DNA from 2 places in the Streptomyces cinereospinus genome. Region 2 is predicted to be linked to the other one. Evidence: riboswitches for the same ligand, from Rfam matches in the RefSeq annotation. Region 2 holds a riboswitch; the other holds the start of a gene.

Region 1 (4,386 bases), on a different contig from region 2:
CGTCCATGAGTGGCAGGCTGGCGATGAAGCACCAGTCCGGGACCGTACTCGAACCATCCGCTCCGTGTCGGACTGCGGTCCCGTGGGAAAGGGACGACGTCGCCATGGCAGACCATCTGGAAGCATCCGTCACTCTGCCGAGCGATCCCGCCTCGGTCTCCACAGCCCGCACCTACGTGGTCAGCACCCTGGCCGAGTGGGGCCTGCCCCCGGAGACGGAGGCGGCCGACACGATCCGGCTGATCGTCTCCGAACTCGCGACCAACGCCGTCCAGCACACCTTCGGACAGTCACCCACCTTCACGGTCGCCCTGCGGCTCGACCGCGACGAGCAGCTGCGCATCGGCGTGACCGACAGTCACCCGCGGTTCCCCAAACGCCTGCCGGCCGCCGTCCAGCAGGACAACGGCCGCGGCCTGGTCATCATCCGCTGGCTGACCGCCGAGTGCGGCGGCCGTCTGAGGGTGCGCCCGACCCGGGAGGGCGGCAAGACGGTCTCCATCGAACTGCCGTGGACGGTCCCGGCGCGGCCGGTCTGAGCGGCGGGCCACCGGGAGGCCCTGTCCGGCGCACAGGGCAGGGATCCGGCTGCGGGGGAGCGGGGGCGGGGCTCCGGGCCGGGCGGTGAGGTCTTGAAGGCCACCGACGGACGGTACGGGCCCCGCGCGTCCCCGAGAGGGGCGGGAGGGCCCGCACGGCCGGGGCGGGGGCGCGGGGAACGACCCCTGGGCGCGTCGCGCCGCCTCAGCGGCCCCCGGGGTCGGCCGAGGCTGCCGGGCACGGTCGTCGTGGGCGCCGAGCGGAGCGCGGAAGCCGTCCACGGCTGGGGCCGTGGCGCGGGGGCCGATGGACGCCCGGCTGCCCGTGCGGGGGGCTCCGGCAGCCGTCCCGCCCGAACGGCGGACTCGGGGCGCCACAACCGCTGGGCGCCGCCGGCCGGGTGCGCGGCCCGACGTGGGCGCGAGCGCTCCGGGTGTGTGGCCCGGCGCGGCCGCGAGCGCCGAGTGTGTGGGCCCGGCGCGGGTGTCGGTGCCGAGTGCGTCGGCCGGCGCGGACGGGGTCGCCGGCTGCGCGGGCCTGCCGGTGCGCGCCGGCCATCCCCGGCGGGACAGCCGGGCGCGGCGACCGGCGGGGCGGTGGCGGCCCTTCGTGAGGGCCGCCACCGCCCTCCGAGGGTTACTTGACCCGGCCGTACCAGACGCTCTTCGTCCAGATCTTCTGCAGCCGCACGACGTCCCCGGTCTTCGGGGCGTGCCAGATCCTCCCCTTCCCGGCGTAGATCCCCACGTGGTACACGTTCGACCCCGAGTGGAAGAACACGAGGTCGCCGGCCTTGCGGCTCCCGGCGGAGATGTGGCGGGTCTTGTTGTACTGCTGGGCGGCGGTACGGGGCAGCTTCTTGCCCGCCTTCTTGTACGAGTACAGCGTCAGCCCGGAGCAGTCGAACCGGCGGGGCCCGGTGCCGCCCCACTTGTACGGGGAGCCCTTCTTCGAGGCGGCGACCTGGAGCGCCTTCGTCGCCGGCGTGGCGGCCGCGGCCTCCGGGACGAGGCCCGGAGCCACCACGGAGCCGCCCACTGCGGCGAGGGTGAGGGCCGAGGCCGTACCGGCCCGGGCCATGAGCGACGGGACACGATTGAGCGCGGTCATGCGCAACCCTTCGTCAGCCGCCTGTGAAGGATGACCTGTCGGATTCGGGCTGGCGAAGTTGCCCGGCCGCGTTGCCGCGGCTTCACCCCAAGGGACGCTCGGACGTCGTGCTCCGGCGACCCGTCGTGCCTGGGTCCTCCACTCCTGCCGATCCACTCCTGTCGACCGGTCATCCAGGCGGCGGCAGGACTCGGCGTCCGCCCGGACCGCCCCGCCGCGGTGGCGGGGGCTTGTCGTCAGTCAGGGATCTTGACTCACCGAAGTCCTAAAATCCCAACGCAACCGGGGATTTGTGGTGTTACTCACCACTCGCCCGTTCGGGTGGACAGCCGGACGTTCGAAGGGGTGTCAAGAGTGCCACGCCACCCCGGACCAGCACTGGAAGGCCTCATTCCGCCTCGAAGCAGCTCGCGTTGCGCAACCGCAAGGGCCCCGGAAAAGGAGGTGAGGATCCTTCGGACGGCGGTAGCCCTTTTGGTCCGTTTCGGCTGCGCCCCGGGCGTTCCGTCGCGCCGGCCCGCGGCCGGGGCGGACGGCGGAGGAGCGGGCCGTGCCGCAACTGTCGGAGCGCGGTGCGGCGGTGGCACGCGCCGTGCGGCGCTCACCGTCCGGCACGCGCAGCGCCCGCGCGAGGTCCGGGTGCGGCGTGCGGTCCCGGCCCGCTGGTGCGTCGGCGCGAGCGCGTCGGGCGGTCCGCCCGCTCGTGCACCAGCGGCCGGGTGGCGCTCGGCCCACGCTACGTGGTCCCGTCGTACGCCGGGTCGATACGTCCGAACAGGCCCGTCAGGGCCGGGTGACGGCCGGCCGGCCGAGCCTTCGGGCGGGTGCGCTCGCGCCCGGATCGCGGTTCCCGTCCCCGTGGGGACGGCGGCCGGCCCTCGCGCGGACGGCGGTCAGCCCGCCGGCGCGGGCTCCCGGCCGGCGCCGGGCTTCCGCTGCCCCGCGCGGGACTTCAGCGCGCTGCCCAGCAGCACCGCCCCCAGCCCCACCGCGGCCCACCACGTCAGCGTCAGCGCCGGTTCCAGCGCCGCCGCGCCGTCGAAGTACGACACCGACCGCAGCAGCGTCGTCCCCGCGCCCGGCGGCAGCCACTGGCCGATCGCCCCGGCCGGCTCGGGCAGCATCTCCGGCGCCGACCCGGCCCCCGAGAAGGGGTTGCCGAGCAGCATCAGCACGGCCGCGGCGAGCCCGACCCCGGCCCGGCCGAGGAGCGCGCCCAGGCCGGCGACCGCGCTGCTCACCGCCAGCGTGGACAGTCCGAGGACGGCGGCTTCCGCCCACCAGTCGCCGGTGAGGACCGCCAGCCAGCTGTGCGTGATCGCGGCCGCGGTGACACCGACCAGCGCCGAGGCGCCCACCAGACTGGTCACCGCCCGCGCCCCGCGCAGCCCGAGCAGGGGCACGGCCGCGCCCGCCGCGATGCCGGCCAGCGCCAGCGGCAGCACGCTCGCGGTGAGCGCGGCGCCCCGCGGATCGCTCGTGGGCGCGGGCACGACGTCCACCGTGCGCGGGGCGGCGCCCCCGGCGGACACCGCCTGCTGCAACAACTGCGCCACCAGGGGGCTCGCGGCCGACGCGGTCAGCAGCTCGGGGCCCCGGTCGGTGACGACGATCGCGCCGTACACCGCGCGGTCCCGCACGGCCTCGCGGGCGGCCGCCCCGTCGGCGTAGCGGTGCACCTCGAACGCGCCCCGGTGCCGGGCCAGCTGCTGCTCGGCCTGCGCCGTGGCGGCGGCCGGGCCCGCGACGCCGAGCGGCAGGTCGCGCGGCGCGGTGCGGGCGGCGGGCCAGGCGAAGGCCCACAGCGCCAGCGCGGCGAGCAGCGGGACGAGGACGACGACCGCCGCGAGGCGGCGCGGGTCGGGGCGGGTGGCATACGTGCCGGACGGTGTGGACATGGGGCCCCCTGAGTGTCCCTGGCGAGCCGGCCGACCGGAGAGCAGCCGGCGAGTCGGCGAGTCGGCGAGTCGGCGAGTCGACGAATCGGCGGGTCGGCAAGTCGGCGGGTCGCCGAGTGATCGTAAAAAGAAGGATCGTTCGTTTTAGGTGACGGCTCCACCGTGCGCCCAGGGGGCGCCGTTGTCAAGAAGGAATGTTCGTTCTACATTCGCGGCATGGCTCGCGTATCCCAGGAACACCTCGACGCCCGTCGTCGGCAGATCCTCGACGGCGCCGCCGTCTGCTTCGCCCGCAACGGGTTCCACGCCACGTCCATGCAGGACGTACTGCGCGAGGTGGACCTCTCCGCGGGCGCCGTCTACCGTTACTTCAGCGGCAAGGAGGAGCTGATCGCCGCGATCGTCGGCGAGGTGCTCCAGACCGTGCGCGAGATGTACGAGGCGGCCGCCGCCGAGTCTCCGCCGCCGATGCCGGACGAGCTGATCCCGTGGGTCCTGGGCCGTATGCGCACGGTGCGGCCGGGCGCCGTGGACGGCGAGTGGATGTTCCCGCGGCTGATGCTCCAGGTGTGGACCGAGACCCTGCGCAGCCCTCACCTCGCGGGCCTGCTGCGGCCGGCCTACGAGGATGTCCGCGCCTCCTGGGTGCTGGTGGTCGAGCGGTACAAGGAGGCGGGGGTGATGCCCGAGGACGCCGACGCCGACGCCATGGCCCGCGTGATGATCGCGGTGGTGCAGGGCATGGCGACGCAGATGGCCCTGTTCGGCACCGGGTCCGAGGACCTGCTGCGGACCGGACTGCGGGCCCTGATGAGCGTCGGGCGGCCCGGGTGACCGG
Region 2 (4,386 bases):
TGCCCGGCATCTGGTGGTGACCGGACGGCCGGCACCGAGGGTGCGGCCGCTGCTGGAGCTCCTCGGTGGTGGGGGGCTCGCGGTGTGCGGGCAGGGCGCGCAGTTGTACGACGCCGGCGCGGACCGTCTGCTGTGGTCCGTCACGCTGGACCGGGAGCTCGCCGAGACCGCTCTGGGCAAGATCGAGGCCGAGGCCGGCCGGGTGTACGCGGCCGTCGACCAGGACGGCGTCGACGGGCTGACGCTCATCGAGCCGGGGTACCTGATGCCGCACCCCACGCTGCCCGCGGTGCGCATCGACCGCCGCGACGACCTGTGGTGCGCGCCGATCAGCAAGGTGCTGCTGCGCCATCCGGCGCTGTCCGACGACGCGTTGGCGGCGGTGGCCCGCTCGGTGGTCGGTTCGCTGGCCACCGTCACCATGTCGGGGCCGGGCACGGTCGAGCTCCAGCCGTGCGGCGTCACCAAGGCGACGGGACTGGCGCTGGCCGCCCGGCATCTGGGCCTGAGCCCGGAACGGACCATCGCCTTCGGGGACATGCCCAACGACATCCCGATGTTCGACTGGGCGGCGCGCGGTGTCGCCATGGCCAACGCCCATCCCGAACTCAGGGCGGTGGCCGACGAGATCACCCTGTCGAACGAGGACGACGGCGTCGCCGCCGTCCTCGAACGTCTGCTGGCCGGGGCCGGCCACGGGGACCGCTCCGACGCCGGCCGCGAAGCCCGCTACGCGGCGCGGTGCGCGGTCCCGTACGCCGGGGCCGCCCCCGGCGGCGAGGCTCAGTACGGGCCGAAGACGTTGTCGATCGAGCCGTAGCGGTCGGCCGCGTAGTTGCAGGCGGCGGTGATGTTCGAGACCGGGTTGTAGGGGTCGTACACCGTGCCGGGCACGTGGTACGCCGCGAAGGTCGGGTCGATGACCTGGAGCAGCCCCTTCGACGGGGTGCCGGCGGCGGCGTTGGAGTCCCAGTTGTTGATGGCGTACGGGTTGCCGGACGACTCGCGCATGATGTTGCGGTAGATGCCGTCGTAGGTCCCCGGGATGCCGTGCTGCGCCATGATGGCGAGCGACTCGCGGATCCAGCCGTCGAGGTTGTTCGGGTACGTCGTCGCGGTGGCCGCGGCGGGGACGGCCGCGGGGGTGGCTGCGGAGGCGCCGGTGGCCCCGATCAGCGGGAGCGCGAGCACGGCCACGCCGGTTCCGGCGACGGCGAGCTTGCGGGCGATACGGGAGCGGCGGGGCTGACCGTTTGCAGGCATGGGGGATGTCCTCTCCGGCGCCTGCGAGGTGAGCTGTCGGGTTCGGGCGGGGAGGTGCCCGGTCGCACTGTGCGGGTGCGACTTGACCCCGAGCCGCTCCGGGTGTCGTGGGGTACGACGTCCGGACCGGCGGCCTACCTGGTTCCCCCGCTCCTGCCGTGCGGTGAGTGAGTTCGTCATGAAGGGGTGCGGGCGGCGGCAGGATTCGGCGTTCCGCCCGACAGGCCGGGAACGTATGCGAGAGCACATGTCCGGAACAAGTGGTCGATTCGCTTATTGCGCGTTTTGATCTTCGAAAGACCTGTTTGCCGTGCTTGATCCTTTTCGGTCGGCAACGGTCAACTCGACCGTGTGCAAAGGTGGATCGCCGGACGCGTGCGAGGCCCGCGTGAAGGTGCCCGCGTGAGCCAAGTCACGTACATGCAGAAGAGCGGCAAATCGGGCAATGAGCCCAAGTCCTGCTCAACCGGCGGCCCGTGGGCGGGTGGCAGGTGGAGGCCGGCGTCCGGCCGCCGCCGCGAGCGGGCCGGCGGCGGGGGCGGAACCTCCCCGGTGGTGCGCGTCGTTGTCGTAGCGGTCGCCCGCGGCGCGGACCGTGGCGGCCGCGGTCGCCCGCGGGCGGCTCCGGGCCGGACGGACCCGCCGGTGATCGGGGGTCACGCGTGCGCGTACGGCCGCGCGCCGCCGGGCGGCGGGATGCGGAGGTCCTCGTGAGTCGTCTCGCGGGGGGAGGGCGTATGAATGGGCATGAGCATGACTCAGGGGGGCGGCTTCGGCGGACGGGCGGCGGAGCGGGTGGGCCGCCGGCCGCGGTGGGGGGCGATACGCGGCAAGGGTCGCCCGTTCTGACTAAGTCAGGAAATAATTGCTCATATCACTCATATCAACCGATCAAAAAACATACCCGCTGTGATCCCATACCGCCCGAGGTGTAACGGTGGGCGGCCTCGGTGATCGAAACATGACCGGATACGCTGACTTGAGTGAAGGCAGCGACCTATCGACATTCCACGTAATCGCCAGTAGACACCAGCAGACAGGAGACCCCACGTGACCGTCGTCGGGCCGTTCGGGCTGAGCGTGCGGGACCAGGCTCTGGAAGCCGATGTCCAGGCCGGATTGGCGGCTGTCGAGGAAGGGCTGCTCGAGGCCACCAAGAGCGAGGTCCCGTTCATCACGGAGGCCGCGCAGCACCTGGTGCGGGCCGGCGGGAAGCGGTTCCGGCCGCTGCTCGTGATGCTCGCCGCCCGGTTCGGCGATCCCTACGCGCCCGGCATCGTGCCCTCCGCCGTGGTCGTGGAGCTGACCCACCTCGCGACGCTGTACCACGACGACGTGATGGACGAGGCCACGGTACGGCGCGGCGTGCCGAGCGCGAACGTCCGCTGGGGCAATTCCGTCGCGGTCCTCACGGGCGACTTCCTGTTCGCCCGCGCCTCGCACATCCTGGCCGACCTCGGGCCCGAGGCGGTGCGGGTGCAGGCCGAGGCGTTCGAACGGCTGGTGACCGGGCAGATCCTGGAGACCGCGGGCCCCTCGGACGGCCGGGACCCGGTCGATCACTACCTCGACGTGCTCGCCGGCAAGACCGGATCGCTGGTGGCGGTCTCGTGCCGGTTCGGCGCCCTGATGTCCGGGGCCGACGAGTCGGTGGTGGACGTACTCACCCAGTACGGGGAGCGGCTGGGCGTCGCCTTCCAGCTCGCGGACGACGTGCTGGACATCGCCTCCGACTCCCACGAGTCCGGCAAGACCCCGGGGACCGACCTGCGCGAGGGCATCCCGACGATGCCCGTGCTGCGGCTGCGGGAGCGGGCGGCCCGGCTGGGGCTGGCCGAGGACGTGGCGCTGTGCGAGCTGCTCGCCTCCGACCTGACCGACGACGCGCGGCACGCGCAGGCGCTGGCCGCGCTGCGGGCGCACCCGGCGCTGGAGCAGGCGCGGCGGGACACCGTGCGGTTCGCGGAGGAGGCGCGGGCGGCGCTCGCCCCGCTGCCCGAGTGCGACGTCAAGGCCGCGCTCACCGAGCTGTGCGACGCCGTGGTGCACCGGGCCGGTTAGCCGTACCGGCCGTCCCGCGCGGGTGAAGGACCGGGCCGGCGCCCCCGACCCCCAGCGGTTCTCCGGACCCCCGGCCGTTCTCCAGCCCAGCGGTTCCCCCGGCCCCTCGGCCGGGGGAACCGCTGCGGGCCGGCCGAACCCCTACGGGTCGAGGGCGGCCGCCGTCCCGTCGTGTCATACCGCAGCAGTACGCGGAGTTGGCACCCCGGTCTGACGCTTGTCGCCGTCCGATTTGGTCATATGGAGACCACGGAACACACCACTCCTCACCGATCCGGGTGAGAATGGCGGCTCGGGGTGGACCCATGCGGGGACGTGACGAGACAGCCGCCGCCGACGACGGAGGTAGGGCACAGATGGCACCGTACGAATCCGACGACACCACGGCCGTGGCGGGCGCGGACGAACTGCGCGCGGCACGGCGGCGCAAGGCCGCACGGTACGTCGTCCCGGCGGCGGTCCTGGGGGTGGCGGCGGGCACCATCGGGCTCGTCCCGGCGATGGCCGACTCCGGCAGCCCCGACCTGCCGAAGATCAGCGCGCAGGAACTCATCGAGAAGATCGCCGCGTCGGACGCGCAGCAGCTGTCCGGCACGGTGAGGATCAGCACCGATCTGGGGCTGCCCGACCTGGGCGGCCTGGAGACCGACCTGATGTCCGGGGCGGCCGCGTCCGGCGGCGAGGGCTCCGCCGCCGACCCGTCGGCCAAGCTCACCGAGCTGGCCTCCGGCACGCACACCCTGCGTGTCGCCGCCGACGGCCCCGACCGGCAGAAGGTGTCGCTGCTGGAGGACGCCGCCGAGTACAGCCTGATCCGCAACGGCAAGGACGTCTGGGGCTACGACAGCGCGTCCAACGAGGTCTACCACGGCACCGCCGCCGAGGGCGCCGGGCAGCGCGAGGAGACGACGGCCCCGGCCACGCCGCGCGAGCTCACCGAGGAGGCGCTGAAGGCGGTCGACGACACCACGTCGGTGACCGTCGACGGCACCGCGCAGGTCGCCGGCCGCGACGCCTACAAGCTGCTCGTCGAGCCGAAGCAGCCGGGTTCCACGGTGGGTG

The links. A riboswitch is a leader RNA that binds a small molecule or an ion and turns the genes downstream of it on or off. The one in region 2 is predicted to bind cyclic di-AMP.
Region 1: linked by a shared signal. The riboswitch ahead of ACFF45_RS06105 (C40 family peptidase) and the one ahead of ACFF45_RS09410 (transglycosylase SLT domain-containing protein) in region 2 are both predicted to bind cyclic di-AMP.

Annotation. Positions count from the first base shown of each region.
Region 1 is NZ_JBHMCY010000008.1:30,272-34,657, forward strand. Features, by position in the region: gene ACFF45_RS06100 (ATP-binding protein) at 105-539, shown strand; gene ACFF45_RS06105 (C40 family peptidase) at 1,177-1,650, opposite strand; cyclic di-AMP (ydaO/yuaA leader) riboswitch at 1,654-1,840, opposite strand; gene ACFF45_RS06110 (ABC transporter permease) at 2,544-3,548, opposite strand; gene ACFF45_RS06115 (TetR/AcrR family transcriptional regulator) at 3,765-4,382, shown strand.
Region 2 is NZ_JBHMCY010000013.1:72,063-76,448, forward strand. Features, by position in the region: gene ACFF45_RS09405 (HAD family hydrolase) at 1-820, shown strand, start outside; gene ACFF45_RS09410 (transglycosylase SLT domain-containing protein) at 784-1,263, opposite strand; cyclic di-AMP (ydaO/yuaA leader) riboswitch at 1,269-1,447, opposite strand; gene ACFF45_RS09415 (polyprenyl synthetase family protein) at 2,314-3,324, shown strand; gene ACFF45_RS09420 (LolA family protein) at 3,681-4,386, shown strand, end outside.